Regions from separate parts of the Enterobacter sp. genome, predicted to be linked through region 2. Evidence: predicted binding sites of a transcription regulator. Region 2 holds the regulator's gene; the other holds the start of a gene.
The links. The regulator CRP, encoded in region 2, controls carbon source genes, mostly activating them, when cyclic AMP is high. The targets are predictions, from matches to a motif close to ATGTGANNNNNNTCACAT.
Positions count from the first base shown of each region.

Region 1 (7,837 bases), on a different contig from region 2:
ACGGACAGACCAGCGATACCACACGCCATGGTGCGGATAACGTCACGGTCGTGCAGCGCCATCAGAGAGGCTTCGTAGCTGTACTTGTCGTGCATGTAGTGGATAACGTTCAGTGCAGTGACGTACTGCTTAGCCAGCCAGTCCATGAAGTGATCCATGCGGTCAATGACTTCGTCGAAGTTCAGAACGTCGCCTTTGATCGGCTCAGATTTAGGACCAACCTGCATTTTCAGTTTTTCATCAACGCCGCCATTGATAGCGTACAGCATGGTTTTCGCCAGGTTTGCACGCGCACCGAAGAACTGCATTTGTTTACCAACAACCATTGGGCTTACGCAGCAAGCGATAGCGTAATCGTCGTTGTTGAAGTCCGGACGCATCAGGTCATCGTTCTCGTACTGCAGAGAAGAGGTATCGATGGACACTTTAGCGGCGAATTTCTTGAAGTTCAGAGGCAGTTTTTCAGACCACAGAACGGTGATGTTCGGCTCCGGAGAAGGACCCATGGTGTACAGGGTGTTCAGGAAGCGGAAGCTGTTTTTGGTCACCAGAGTACGGCCGTCAACGCCCATACCGCCGATAGATTCTGTTGCCCAGATTGGGTCACCAGAGAACAGTTCATCATATTCAGGAGTACGCAGGAAGCGAACCATACGCAGTTTCATGACCAGGTGGTCAATCATTTCCTGAGCGTCTTGCTCGGTGATTTTGCCTGCTTTCAGGTCACGTTCGATGTAAGCATCCAGGAAGGTGGATACGCGACCGAAGGACATTGCTGCGCCGTTCTGAGACTTAACAGCGGCCAGGTAGCCGAAGTAGGTCCACTGGATAGCTTCCTGAGCGTTGGTAGCAGGACCAGAGATATCGCAGCCGTATTTAGCAGCCATCTCTTTGATCTGACCCAGCGCGCGGTGCTGTTCAGCGATCTCTTCACGCAGACGGATAGTCGCTTCCAGGTTTACGCCGTTTTCCAGATCGGACTGCAGGGAAACAAACTGCGCGTACTTGTCTTTCATCAGGAAGTCGATACCGTACAGCGCAACGCGACGGTAGTCACCGATGATACGGCCACGGCCATACGCATCTGGCAGACCAGTCAGAACGCCAGATTTACGGCAGTTCAGAATGTCTTTGGTGTAAACATCGAATACGCCCTGGTTGTGGGTTTTGCGGTATTCGGTGAAGATTTTTTTCAGCATTGGGTCCAGCTCGCGGTTATACGCTTTGCAGGAACCTTCAACCATTTTAATACCACCAAACGGGATGATTGCGCGTTTCAGTGGTGCTTCAGTCTGCAGACCAACGATTTTCTCAAGGGCTTTGTTGATATAGCCAGCATCGTGAGAAGTGATGGTGGAAGCAACGGAGGTGTCAAAATCAACTGGCGCGTGAGTGCGGTTTTCCAGTTTAACGCCTTCCATTACGCTGTCCCACAGCTTGGTTGTCGCGTCAGTTGCGCCAGCCAGGAAGGATTCGTCACCTTCATACGGGGTATAGTTTTTCTGAATGAAGTCACGTACGTTTACTTCATTCTGCCAGTCACCTTTCGCAAAACCTTCCCAGGCTGTGGCTAACTTTTCATTAAGCTCGGACATGTAACACCTACCTTCTTAAGTGGATTTTTTATTTACTGCCTGAGAAAACCATCAATGATGATCGTCGCCACGCAGGTAAATGACCCAGTATGTCAACCCAACTAACAGACCCCCACCGATAATGTTCCCGATAGTGACAGGGATCAGGTTATCAGTAATGAAATTCATAATAGTCAGGTGTGAGAAACTTTCCGGGGATGAACCAACTGCGGTCCAGAACTCCGGGCTCGCAAAGTCGCGGATGACAATGCCCATTGGGATCATGAACATATTCGCGATACTGTGCTCAAAGCCGCTGGCAACAAACATCGCAACCGGCAGAACCATAATTAAGGCTTTGTCCATCAGGCTACGACCCGAGTAGCTCATCCATACAGCCAGGCAGACCATCAGGTTAGCGAGGATGCCGAGAGCAACGGCTTCGATAAATGTGTGGTGCATTTTGTGGTCGGCGGTTTGCAGGACGTTAAGGCCCCAGCCACCGTTGGCGGTCATGTACTCGCCAGAAAGCCACATCAACAAAACAAAGAGCAGACAGCCAACCAGGTTACCCACGTAAACATTAAGCCAGTTACGTGCCAGCTGACCCCAGGTAATTCTTCCGCTAGCCTTTGCCACGACAATCAGCACCGTTGAGGTGAAGAGGTCGGCGCCGCAGATGACGCAGAGAATCAGACCCAGTGAGAAACAAATGCCGCCAATCAGTTTGGCCATACCGAAAGGCATTCCGGCAGTACCGGTGGTGGCGGTGATGTAGAAGACGAAAGCGATAGAGATGAACACACCAGCCGTGATCGCCAGATAGAACGTCTTCATCGGGTGTTTCGTTGCTTTATAGACACCCGCTTCTTCGGCAACTTTGGCCATCGCAGCAGGGAGTAAAAGATCAAAAGGGTTGTCAGCTTTCACACTAACTCTCTCTTTATTAAGTCGGCGACGAGATACTAACAAAGCATTATAGAAGAGAAATTGATATAGATCATATCTCGCCTGGCTTATAGGCCCGCAGTGTGTATGGATTTACAGCAAATGCGGAGTAAGTGTTTGATTATCCGTATAAAAATAAATTTTAAAAGTTATGAAAAGAGTTGAATTTTTTCGTTCAGCCACCTCGGATACAGTTAATTAATATGGAGTATTTACCATAAAAAGTAACAGTAAAGCCCAGGTAAATATTATTATATTTACCCATGTTTAACTTTATTATTACAATCAACAGTCATTGCCGAAGAAAATAAAAAACGGGGCAATGAAATTGCCCCGTAATATAGCCCAGACGATTGAATACGCCTACTGCTGATAATGTTATGTGCGCTTATTTTGACCAGTAAGCGGCTTTTGCTTTCTGCAGTTTTTCGTAGGCCTTCAGCAGCGACTGGTGCGCCGGGAAGGCTTTCAGATCGCTATCAACAGCCTGCAGGCCATAGAACGGCGCTTCACCGCTCAGGGCCGCGCTGGCTGCTTCTACAGCCTCAGCACCGTACATGCGCACGAAAGCATTCAGGTATTGCAGCGGTTCGCGATCCTCTTCCTGTGCCAGCAGCAGCAGGGTTTGCAGGCAACGGTAATAGTTGGTGCGCTCGGCAGAGAAGACCGACTGGTTGAACTCCATGGTCCACTCGGTCCAGGCCAGGGCCTGATCCAGGTCGCCACCCGCCAGGGCCAGCATCGCTTTCAGTTCACCGATACGCAGGGTATACCAGCCGTTATCTTTACCGGTCGCCAGACCCAGGAGTTCGCGTACGCGGGTGAAGTCATCGTGGCCTTCCTCGTCCAGTTGGGCGATCAGGTTCAGATAATCTTCTTTTTCCCACTCGCTGCCAGGCAGAGCCAGCAGCGTTTCGCGCAGATGTGCACCCATGCTGTTATTCGCCAGCCACAGATCTTCTGCAGGGTAGATGTCGGACATGCCGGGAACAATAATGCGGCATGCATAGACGCCCAGGTGCTCGTAGTCGGCGATATAGACGTCCTGGTCTTCGGCTTTGAAAATCGCCATCAGCGTCGCGAACTCTTCTTCCGTTGTCCCTGCAAAGCTCCAGTCCACGAACGGATAGTCTGCGTCCTGTTTGAACATATCCCAGGAGATCAAACCGCTGGAGTCAATGAAGTGGGTTTCGAGGTTGGTATGTTCAGCCACCTCTTCATCGTCAAACGTTGGCGGGGTGAATACGTCGAGATCTTTCAGGCTACGGCCCTGCAGCAGCTCGGTGACGGTGCGTTCCAGCGCCACGCCGAAGTCAGGGTGCGCGCCGAAGGAGGCGAAACAGGTGCCGTTTGTCGGGTTGAACAGCACGACGCAGATAACCGGGTACTTACCGCCCAGCGAGCCGTCATAGGCAAAGATTGGGAAACCTTCTGCTTCCAGCTTAGCGATGGACTCCACTACGCCCGGGTAGCGCGCCAGCACGTCGGCCGGAATTTCAGGCAGGCTAATGGATTCGGCGATGATGCGGTTTTTAATGTGGCGTTCAAAGACTTCGGACAGACCCTGCACGCGCGCTTCATTGCGGGTGTTACCGGCGGACATACCGTTGGACACATACAGGTTGCCGACGATGTTCATCGGAATATAAACGGTCTGCTCGTCAGACTGGCGGGTGAACGGCAGGGCGCAGATCCCACGGTCTTCATTGCCAGACTGCAGATCGATCAGCATGCTGGCGGTCAGTTCGTTGTCTGGATCGTAGAAGGCACGCAGGCGTGAGTCGAGAATACCTTCCGGCAGTTCGTCGTCTTCGGTCAGCGGGAACCATTTTTCATTTGGATAGTGAACGAACGGGCCGTTAGCGATAGTCTCGCCCAGCCAGAAGTCAGCGAAGAAATAGTTGGTGGACAGACGCTCAAAATACTCACCCAGCGCAGAGGCCAGTGCCGCTTTTTTTGTCGCGCCTTTACCGTTGGTAAAGCACAGGGCACAGTCTTTATCGCGAATATGCACGGACCAGACGTGAGGCACCGGATTGAGCCAGGAGGCTTCTTCGATGTTAAAACCCAGGTCGGTCAGTTTCTGCTGGAAGCGAGCGATGGAATCTTCCAGAGCGGCATCTTTGCCGGGGATAAACGTTTGAGTCATGGCGTTCACTTTTATCGTACGTAAAGCGCGCAATGATACGGGTTTTGCGTGACGGGTGCTATCTTCGGCGAAAATAAATGGCTGGGCTATGCTTAGTGGCAGTAACTGACTGTTAAGGCATAGAAAAATGAAAGCATTTGATCTCCAGCGGATGGCGTTTGATAAAGTTCCTCCTGAATTTCTGGGCGAAGTGGCGCTGCGCAGCCTGTATACCTTCGTACTTGTCTTCCTGTTTCTTAAAATCACCGGCCGTCGCGGCGTACGGCAGATGTCGCTCTTTGAGGTGTTGATCATCCTGACGCTGGGTTCAGCGGCGGGGGATGTCGCCTTCTATGATGATGTGCCGATGGTGCCGGTGTTTATCGTTTTTGTTTCACTGGCGCTTCTTTATCGCCTTGTCATGTGGCTGATGTCGAAAAGCGAAAAGCTGGAAGATCTGCTTGAGGGGAAGCCGGTCGTTATCGTCGAGGACGGGCAGTTGGCCTGGGAAAATGTACAAAGCGCCAATATGACCGAGTTTGAGTTCTTTATGGAGCTACGACTGAATAGCGTTGAACAGCTCGGGCAGGTGCGTCTGGCGATCATGGAGACCAACGGGCAGATCAGCGTCTATTACTATTCTGACGACGAGGTGAAGCCGGGACTGTGTATCCTGCCGGATATGCTGATCGAGCGTTTCAGAACCGTACCTGAGTCAGGCGAGTATGCCTGCGTGAGATGTAGCCATGTGCTCGCGATGCAGCCGGGGGATCGTCAATTATGCCCCCGCTGTGCAAATCCGGAATGGACGAAGGTTAGCCGGGCCAAACGCATCACCTGACAGCCATTTTGTCGGTTTTGTCATGGCGAGGCGGCAGATTGTTTTGTGTGACGCGGGGCACATTTCACGGGTCATAAGTTTTAGACATTGCGGCGCGTGTCACTGAATGATAAAACCGATATCCACAGTTATAACTTATGGCTTTTAGCGTGGTGAGGGGAAATGGCTCAAGTCTTTAATTTCAGTTCAGGTCCGGCAATGTTACCGGCAGACGTGCTTAAACAGGCTCAACAGGAACTCTGTGACTGGAACGGTCTCGGTACGTCGGTGATGGAAATCAGCCACCGTGGTAAAGAGTTTATTCAGGTGGCCGAAGAGGCAGAAAAGGATTTTCGCGATCTGCTGAATATTCCCTCGAACTACAAAGTATTGTTCTGCCACGGCGGTGGACGCGGCCAGTTTGCAGGCGTTCCGCTGAATATCCTCGGTGACAAAACGACGGCAGACTACGTTGATGCAGGATACTGGGCGGCAAGCGCCGTTAAAGAAGCGCATAAATACTGCACGCCGAATGTTATCGACGCAAAAGTGACCGTTGATGGCCTGCGCGCCGTGAAGCCAATGAGCGAGTGGCAGCTTTCTGATAACGCAGCGTACCTGCACTACTGCCCGAACGAAACCATTGACGGGATTGCCATCGACGAGACGCCAAACTTCGGCAGCGATGTCGTGGTTGCCGCCGACTTCTCCTCCACCATTCTGTCTGCGCCAATTGATGTCAGCCGCTACGGCGTTATCTATGCGGGCGCGCAGAAAAATATCGGTCCGGCCGGTTTGACTATCGTCGTCGTGCGTGAAGACCTGCTGGGTAAAGCACATACATCCTGCCCGTCGATTCTTGATTACACCGTGCTGAACGACAACGATTCTATGTTCAACACCCCACCGACGTTTGCCTGGTACCTTTCCGGCCTGGTCTTCAAATGGCTGAAGCAAAACGGCGGCGTGGCGCAGATGGACAAGGTGAATCAGCAGAAAGCAGAACTGCTGTATGGCGTGATCGACAAAAGCGATTTCTATCGCAACGATGTGGCGAAAGCTAACCGTTCCCGGATGAACGTGCCGTTCCAGCTGGCGGACAGCAGCCTGGATAAAGTGTTCCTTGAAGAGTCCTTCGCGGCAGGCCTGCATTCGCTCAAAGGTCACCGTGTCGTTGGCGGCATGCGTGCCTCCATCTATAACGCGATGCCGCTGGAAGGCGTTAAAGCTCTGACAGATTTCATGATCGACTTCGAACGTCGCCACGGTTAATAGCGCTGTTTTCACCCCCGTAGCCCTGCTGCGGGGTTTTTATTATGTTGAGTTGAGAGTTAAGTTTTCATGGAATCCCTGACGTTACAACCTATCGCGCGGGTAGATGGCACCATTAATCTGCCTGGTTCAAAAAGTGTCTCGAACCGCGCTCTACTGCTGGCAGCACTGGCAAACGGCACCACCGTCCTTACAAACCTGCTGGACAGCGATGACGTACGCCATATGCTCAATGCGCTGAAAGCGTTGGGTGTTCATTACATTCTCTCCGACGATCGTACCCGCTGCGAAGTGACCGGCAGCGGCGGCGCGCTGCAGACGGATGAAGAGCTTGAGCTGTTTCTGGGCAATGCGGGTACCGCGATGCGTCCGCTGGCGGCGGCCCTGTGTCTTGGGCGCAACAACATTGTGCTGACCGGCGAACCTCGCATGAAAGAGCGTCCGATTGGCCATCTGGTGGATGCACTGCGTCAGGGCGGCGCGCAGGTTGAGTATCTGGAGCAGGAAAACTATCCGCCACTGCGTCTGCGCGGTGGTTTTAACGGCGGTCACGTCGAGGTTGACGGCAGCGTCTCCAGCCAGTTCCTGACGGCACTGCTGATGACCGCGCCGCTGGCACCGCAGGATACGGTTATTACGATTAAAGGCGAGCTGGTCTCCAAACCTTATATTGATATCACGCTGCACCTGATGAAAACCTTCGGTGTCGAGGTGGAAAACCAGTCTTATCAGCGCTTCGTGGTGCGTGGGGCACAGCAGTACCAGTCTCCGGGCAGCTATCTGGTTGAAGGCGACGCTTCGTCGGCTTCTTACTTCCTGGCTGCGGGCGCGATCAAAGGCGGTACCGTGAAGGTCACCGGTATTGGTCGCAATAGCGTGCAGGGCGACATCCGTTTTGCGGACGTGCTGGAAAAAATGGGCGCGGTTGTGACCTGGGGTGATGACTTCATCGCCTGTACCCATGGCGATCTGAAGGCCATCGACATGGACATGAACCATATTCCGGATGCGGCGATGACCATTGCCACTGCGGCGCTGTTTGCAAAAGGCACCACCACGCTGCGTAATATCTACAACTGGCGCGTAAAAGAGACT
Region 1 covers NZ_CDRQYH010000089.1:24-7,860, forward strand. The annotation lists partial or broken gene pflB (formate C-acetyltransferase) at 1-1,595, opposite strand, end outside; gene focA (formate transporter FocA) at 1,647-2,504, opposite strand; gene ycaO (30S ribosomal protein S12 methylthiotransferase accessory factor YcaO) at 2,911-4,671, opposite strand; gene ACWYRJ_RS18710 (DUF421 domain-containing protein) at 4,799-5,491, shown strand; gene serC (3-phosphoserine/phosphohydroxythreonine transaminase) at 5,654-6,742, shown strand; gene aroA (3-phosphoshikimate 1-carboxyvinyltransferase) at 6,812-7,837, shown strand, end outside.
Region 1: the regulator CRP is predicted to act here: its motif matches at 2,563-2,580, upstream of focA (formate transporter FocA).

Region 2 (7,837 bases):
TGCGCCAGGTCCGGCGTCAGCATCGTGTGCTCGCGCGCCAGCGTGGTCATGGCGTTAATGTGCTCGACGATAAACTGGCTGTGCGTCACCCAGAGCTTCATATCGGCAAGATAGTGCGAGTTAAAGCCTGGCTCCTGCATCGCCTGGTTGAGCGAGTTGAAAAGGGCGTTGTGCGCCTGGTTGACCTTCATGCGCTGATACGCCAGCGGGGACGGCTGCGGGTCGTCGCTCAGGATCAGGCGAATGGCCTGCTGGTCGGCCTCCAGCGCGTCGTGGGCGTTCTGTCTCAGCAGCCCGCTCTGCCATTGCGGCCAGAGCCAGACCATGCCGCCAAAGGCAATCAGGCAGCCGATCAGAGTATCAATCAGCCTGGCGACAATAAACTGTTCGCCATTGAGCGTAAGCAGCTGCAGGGTATATACCGCCGTCACCGTAAAGCCCACCATCGCCCAGCCGTAGTTTTTGCGGATAATTAGATAGCTCACCAGCGTGATCGCCAGCATCCCTGCAAGGGTATAGCCTTCCGGCACGTGGAAGTGCAGCGTCACGCCCGCAATGATCAGTCCGGCCATGGTGCCGCCCGCCCGGTGCAGAATACGCACCCGCGTGGCACCGTAGCCGTTCTGGGTGACAAACAGCACGGTCATTAAGATCCAGTAGGGCTTCGGCAGATGCAGCGCCATGCCCATCAGGCTGGCGGTACTGAGCATCACGCTAATCCTTGCGGCGTTGCGCAGGGCGGAAGATTTAAAAGAAAGATAGCTTTTGAGCGCGGGCAATAACGGCAGCCGTTTTTGCTTATCCGCCATCAGGTCTCGTGGATAAAGCGGACGCTGGGTGCGCAACACCCGGGCGATGCGGCTGAAGTGCCAGGCGGCAAACTGTCCGACCGGGTTATCCGGATGCTGGCGGGCGATTTTCTCCAGCGCGCCGAGCTGTTTATCCATGTTAAAGCGCGTGGGGTAGCGGTGATAGAGAATATCATCGGCCAGCACCCGCAGGCGTGCGGAGACGGACTGCGCGTTCCAGCGGATCACCGCTTCGGCGTGGCTGCGCTCGACCAGCTTTTGCACCTCCTGCGGATGATGAAGGCTAACGGAGATATGTTCCTGCAGATCGAGCCCGACCTGGAAGGTGCGCAGCAGCCGTTTGTATTCGTGATTCTTGTTGGCGGTGAGCATGTGTAGCTGCTGATAGCACTGGCTTATGAGATCCACCACCTTCTGCTGGCGCGTCAGCAGCGGCGGTAAGGATTTTTCCGGATCGGTATGCTGAGTGAGCAGGGTGTATTTGGCCTCGCAGTAATCCGCAAGCTGCACATAGAGCAGGCTCAGGGATTCGCGCAGCGGCTGTTCCCGCCACAGCCAGAACCAAAACCAGTTAAACAGCCCGTACCACAGCGTCCCCAGAGCGTAGATCAGCAGCGGCTCCCACACCGGCATATTCCCGGCGAGACTCAGCGTGAAGATGGCCGCAATCAGCGACGCGGGAAGCAGGCGAGCGTGCAGCGAACTGATTTCCGCCGTGACGCCGAGGGTCATCGCCAGCACGGTCAGGATCAGCGGCAGCGGGATATCACGAGCCAGTAAAAGCTGTACGGCGAGGCTACAGCCCGCAAACAGGCAGCCGCCAACGATCAGGCGTTTGAAAAAGCGCTTATGCGGCGTGTCCAGACCGGCGATGTTGCAGCAGGCGGGCACGAGGGAAAACAGCAGGCCCTGCTGAAGATGTCCGAGGATCAGACCTATGGCCACAGGAAGACACAACACCAGCGTTTGTCGCAGTGCGTAGTTAACTTCCGGGTGATAGATCAGCCTGCGCCACATGGGGAATAGAGACAAAAACGGCGTGACACCTGGCGATGGCACGCCGTTTAAGCGGAATTAACGCGTTCCGTAGACCACGATGGTTTTACCGTGGGCGGAGATCAGGTTTTGATCTTCCAGCATTTTCAGGATACGGCCCACTGTTTCACGGGAGCAACCGACGATCTGACCAATTTCCTGACGGGTAATTTTAATTTGCATGCCGTCCGGGTGGGTCATGGCGTCTGGCTGTTTCGCCAGGTTCAGCAGGGTCTGCGCGATACGGCCGGTAACGTCCAGGAAGGCGAGGTTACCCACTTTCTCTGAGGTGACCTGCAGACGGCGCGCCATCTGGGAAGAAAGACGCATCAGGATGTCAGGGTTAACCTGAATCAGCTGACGGAACTTCTTGTAAGAAATTTCAGCCACTTCACATGCTGTCTTTGCTCGAACCCAGGCGCTACGTTCCTGGCCCTCTTCAAACAGGCCCAGTTCACCGATGAAATCGCCCTGGTTCAGATAAGAAAGGATCATCTCTTTCCCTTCTTCATCTTTGATCAGCACTGCCACCGAGCCTTTAACGATGTAATACAACGTTTCCGCTTTTTCACCCTGGTGAATCAGCGTGCTCTTAGATGGGTACTTATGAATGTGGCAATGAGACAAGAACCATTCGAGAGTCGGGTCTGTTTGCGGTTTGCCAAGCACCATGCGCTGTTATCCTCTGTTATAAGCTGTCACCAGAGTCATCAGATGCATCCGGACTCTGGGGTTGCAATCGAATTCTTACCCATACCCTGGGAAGTCGGCTACCGTAACGTTTCGCAGCCAGTAAAGTTTGATGTCCTCTGCATACATGTGTAACGTCAATGTATTACTGTAGCATCCAGAGTGTTTTAGCATAGCTTTCGCCGCGTGTCTCCTGGTGTCTCGCTTCAGCATGATGCAGGTCGCCTTCCATTGCGAGAAATGTAACGCACGCGTAATCTGTCACCAAAAATGCAACGTTGGAGTTTAAGAATATGCAAGCGCGCGTGAAATGGGTTGAAGGTTTAACGTTCCTGGGCGAGTCCGCGTCAGGGCACCAGATTTTAATGGACGGTAACTCCGGCGATAAAGCGCCAAGCCCAATGGAAATGGTGCTGATGGCGGCAGGCGGATGCAGCGCCATTGACGTGGTGTCGATTCTGCAAAAAGGTCGTCATGACGTGACGGATTGTGAGGTTAAACTCACCTCAGAACGTCGTGAAGAGGCGCCACGTCTGTTCACTCATATTAACCTGCACTTTGTGGTCACGGGTAAAGAACTGAAAGATGCGGCGGTTTCACGTGCGGTGGACCTGTCTGCGGAGAAGTACTGCTCTGTAGCGTTAATGCTGGAGAAAGCGGTAAAAATCACGCATTCGTATGAAGTGATCGAGGCTTGATTGATGGGGCATCGTGCGTGTTGATGCCCTCACCCTAACCCTCTCCCACAGGGAGAGGGAACATGCTCACGCAATCTGTTTCCCTTCCATCAGTCGCTCCACCAGCGGCGTCATGATGAGCTCCATCGCCAGCCCCATTTTTCCGCCCGGTACGACCAGTGTATTCATGTGCGAAATAAACGAGCCCTGCAGCATGGCCAGTAGCCAGGGGTAATCAATGCCTTCGAGATTGCGGAAATGAATCACCACAAAGCTCTCATCCAGGGATGGGATACTTTTGGCGGCAAACGGGTTGGAGGTATCCACCGTCGGCACGCGCTGGAAGTTGATATGGGTGCGGGAGAACTGCGGCGTCAGGAAGTTGATGTAATCTTCCATGGAGCGTACCACCGAGTCCATTACCGCCTCTCGCGAATGGCCACGTTCGCTCATGTCGCGCGTCAGCTTCTGGATCCACTCCAGGTTCACGATAGGGACCACACCGACCAGCAGGTCCACGTGGCGCGCCACGTCGTGTTGCGGGGTGACCACGCCGCCGTGTAATCCTTCGTAAAACAGGACGTCAGTGGGTTCCGGCAGCGGTTGCCATGGGGTAAAAGTTCCCGGCACCTGATTCCAGGGAACGGCTTCATCATAGGTATGCAGATACTTGCGGGACTGCCCTTTGCCGCTCTGACCGTACTCGATAAAGGTTTGTTCCAGCAGGCCGAAGTCGTTGGCCTCCGGGCCGAAGTAGCTGATGTGTTTACCCAGATCGCGCGCCTTACGGATGGCCATGTCCATTTCCGGACGCGTGTAGCGGTGAAAGCTGTCGCCCTCGACCTCCGCCGCACGGAGATTCAGCTGGGCGAAAATCTTGCGAAATGCGAGGCTTGTGGTGGTGGTTCCCGCACCACTCGATCCCGTAACGGCAATAACCGGATGTCTGGCAGACATAGCAACTCCCTGACTGAAAAGGGTGGAAGATCAGCCGTGAAACGCGTTGCGGGGCATGATATTGACCGTCTCATGCAGTTCTGACCACACCAGCACCACGTCGCCGCTTTTCAGCTGGCGCTTTACATCGTTGACCTTTTGCTCAAGCGAGCGTTCCTGTTCACCATAATCGGTGCCTTCGCGTAATACAAAGCTTTCAATCAGATTATCGAGCGTTTCGGGAGCCAGATCCTGCCAGGGAATAATCATTTTGCACCGTCAAGATAAGGGGTTAGCCAGTCAGGAATACGCGCCTCAAGCCACATTTTCGGGCGGCGCAGCGTGCCGCCGATAAACCCGACGTGGCCGCCGTGCTCGGTCAACTGATAGTGAACGTTGTCGGGCAGGAATTCCTGCGCGGGAATCGAGTGATGATCCATAAACGGGTCATCTTTGGCATGAATAATCAGCGTTGGCTGCGTGATCTTGCTGAGCAGCGGCATGGCGCTGCACTGACGATAATAGTCAATCGCATCGGCGAAGCCGTGAATTTTCGCGGTGATCAGGTCGTCGAACTCGCGAATGCGGCGTACCTTTTTCAGCTGGCGCAGGCTGACCGGCAGGGTATCCGGGTAGGCCTTCAGTTTACGTGCCGCGTTGGCCTTCAGGAGGTTGAGGAGGTAACGCTGGTAGACGCGGGAGAAGCCTTTATCCATATGGTAGCTGCACTGCTCGAGCATAAACGGCGCGGAGACAATGACGGCGGCCTCCAGCGGCACGCTTTCGCCCTCTTTGGCCAGCAGACAGGCCAGCATATTGCCGCCCAGCGAGTAGCCCACGGCGGCCGTTGGCACGGTGCCATAATTTTCCCGCAGCCAGTGTAAAAACCACGTCCCGTCTTCTGTTTCACCCGAGTGATAAATGCGTTTCTGACGATTCGGTTCGCCGCTACAGCCGCGAAAATGCATCACCACGCCGAGCCAGCCGCGCGCTTTTGCCGCTTCAATTAGCCCATGGGCATACGGGCTGTGCAGGCTGCCTTCCAGACCGTGAAAGACCACCAGACGCGGCTTATGGCGAGCCTGTTCCGGCGCTTCGCTCCAGGCGAGATCCAGAAAATCACCGTCTGGCAGGTCAAGCCGTTGCCAGTGCGGGGTGAACTGAACCTTGCGGCGGATCAGTCGTGGCAGCATGGTCTGCAAATGGGGATTGGCCACGCCGCGCATAGGCACGAACTCAGTGCTGTCTTCGGCCGCAATGTCGAAGTCTGATGGAATGATTTGGGTCATAAGCGCGATGCTGATTCTTGTCGGAAATTTACGATACTTTCCGAATTGTACCCCGTTTAAGCTGGATTTCCGAACCCGGTACGGATTCTGTTCTTAAAACGGGGTAAACAGGTCAGTCAGCCTGCAGCATCGCTTCCAGCTGTTCCTGCGCGTCGAGCCACGCTATCTCACACTCTTCAAGGCTGGATTTGGTCTTCGCCTGGGTTTGCAGGCAGTCCGTCAGTTCAGCTTTACGGCTCTGGTCATACAGGCCGCTGTCGCCGAGCTTCTCTTCAACATCGGCAAGCGTGGCGTTGAGCTTTTCCATCTCTTTTTCGAGACGGGCTATCTCTTTACGCAGCGGCTGCGTCTGGGTGCGCAGCTCCGCTTCACGGCGCTTCTGGTCTTTACGTGCCTGCGCGCTGTTGGCGTTGTCTTTCGCTGACTCTTCCGGCTGGTTCTCCTGCTTCTGCACGTCCGTCAGCCACTGCTGGTAGTCTTCCAGATCGCCATCGAACGGTTCCACTTTGCCATCGTGCACTAAGTAGAGATCGTCCGTGGTGGAGCGGATCAGGTGACGGTCGTGCGAAACCACAACCAGCGCGCCTTCGAACTCAATCAGCGCTTCGGTCAGCGCCTGACGCATATCGAGATCCAGGTGGTTGGTCGGTTCATCGAGTAGCAGCAGGTTCGGACGCTGCCAGACGATCAGCGCCAGCACCAGACGGGCTTTTTCGCCCCCGGAGAAGCGCTCGGTGTTTTCAGTGACCTTATCGCCCTGGAAGCCGAAGCCGCCGAGGTAGTCGCGCAGCTTCTGCTCCATCTCCTGCGGCGCCAGACGCGCGAGGTGCTGAATCGGGGATTCATCCGCGCGTAAAAATTCCAGCTGATGCTGGGCGAAGTAACCCAGCTTGATGCCCTTCGCCAGGCCAATTTCACCCTTGACCGGGTTAAGCTCGCCCGCCAGCAGTTTGATCAGCGTCGATTTACCGGCACCGTTGCGTCCCAGCAGACCAATACGTGAACCCGGCACCAGGTTGAGCTTGATGGAGTCGAGAATAATGCGGTCGGCATAGCCCGCGCTGACTTTTTCCATCTTCAGCAGCGGGTTCGGCAGGCTTTCCGGGGCGCGGAAGCTGAAATGGAACGGGTTGTCGACGTGCGCCGGGGCGATCATCTCCATGCGTTCCAGCATCTTGATGCGGCTCTGGGCCTGCTTCGCTTTTGAGGCTTTGGCCTTGAAGCGATCCACGAAGCTCTGCAGGTGCGCCACGCGCTGCTGCTGGCTTTCGTACATGGACTGCTGCTGGGCAAGGCGCGTCGCGCGCTGGCGCTCGAAGGAGCTGTAGTTGCCGGTGTACTCGAACATCGTTTGCTGTTCGATATGAATGATTTTATCCACCACCGGGTCGAGGAAGTCTCGGTCGTGGGAGATCAGAATCAGAGTGCCCTGATAGCTCTTGAGCCACTTCTCCAGCCAAATAACCGCATCGAGATCGAGGTGGTTAGTCGGTTCATCGAGCAGCAGCAGGTCAGAGCGGCAGATCAGCGCCTGCGCCAGGTTGAGGCGCATACGCCAGCCGCCGGAGAAGTCGCTGACCGGGCGTTCCAGCTGTTCATTGCTGAAGCCCAGGCCGTGCAGCAGGCTGGAGGCGCGGGAGCGAATGGTCCACGCGTCAATGGCGTCCAGCTTGCCGTGAACGGTGGCGATGGCGTGGCCGTCGTTGCGCTCGTTAGCGGCGTTAAGTTCCGCTTCGAGCTTACGGTACTCACGATCGCCGTCGATAACATAGTCGAGTGCCGGTTCGCTCAGCGCGGGCGTCTCCTGGTTCACCCAGGCGAGCTGCCAGTTCCCCGGGAAGGTGAAGTTACCGCCATCCGCGCTAATCTCGTTTTTCAGCAGCGCCAGCAGGGTGGATTTACCACAGCCGTTTTTGCCGACCAGACCCACTTTCTGGCCCGGGTTGATGGTAGCAGTGGCGTTATCCAGCAGGACGCGCACGCCGCGACGAATTTGTAACGAGGAGAAAACAATCATAGAAGCGCCGTATGTTCCGACTATGTTAATTTGTCATTATGATAATGTAAGGTGTGGGCCATTTTCCGCACCGGGCCGCCATGGTAGCCCAAAACAACAACGATACACAAAAACAGAAACAAGACCGGGAGGGGAATGATGTCTCAGACAGCAAAAGTGCTGCTGCTGTATGCCCATCCGGAATCTCAGGACTCGGTGGCAAACCGGGTGCTGCTTAAGCCGGCCACACAGCTCAGTAACGTGACGGTGCACGATCTCTACGCGCACTATCCTGATTTCTTTATTGATATTCCTTACGAGCAGGAACTGCTGCGTCAGCATGACGTGATTGTGTTCCAGCATCCGCTTTATACCTACAGCTGTCCGGCGCTGCTCAAAGAGTGG
Region 2 covers NZ_CDRQYH010000005.1:94,669-102,505, forward strand. The annotation lists gene ACWYRJ_RS03235 (YccS/YhfK family putative transporter) at 1-1,826, opposite strand, end outside; gene crp (cAMP-activated global transcriptional regulator CRP) at 1,884-2,516, opposite strand; gene ACWYRJ_RS03245 (OsmC family protein) at 2,828-3,232, shown strand; gene ACWYRJ_RS03250 (phosphoribulokinase) at 3,299-4,168, opposite strand; gene ACWYRJ_RS03255 (YheU family protein) at 4,199-4,417, opposite strand; gene ACWYRJ_RS03260 (hydrolase) at 4,414-5,436, opposite strand; gene ACWYRJ_RS03265 (ABC transporter ATP-binding protein) at 5,549-7,453, opposite strand; gene kefG (glutathione-regulated potassium-efflux system ancillary protein KefG) at 7,592-7,837, shown strand, end outside.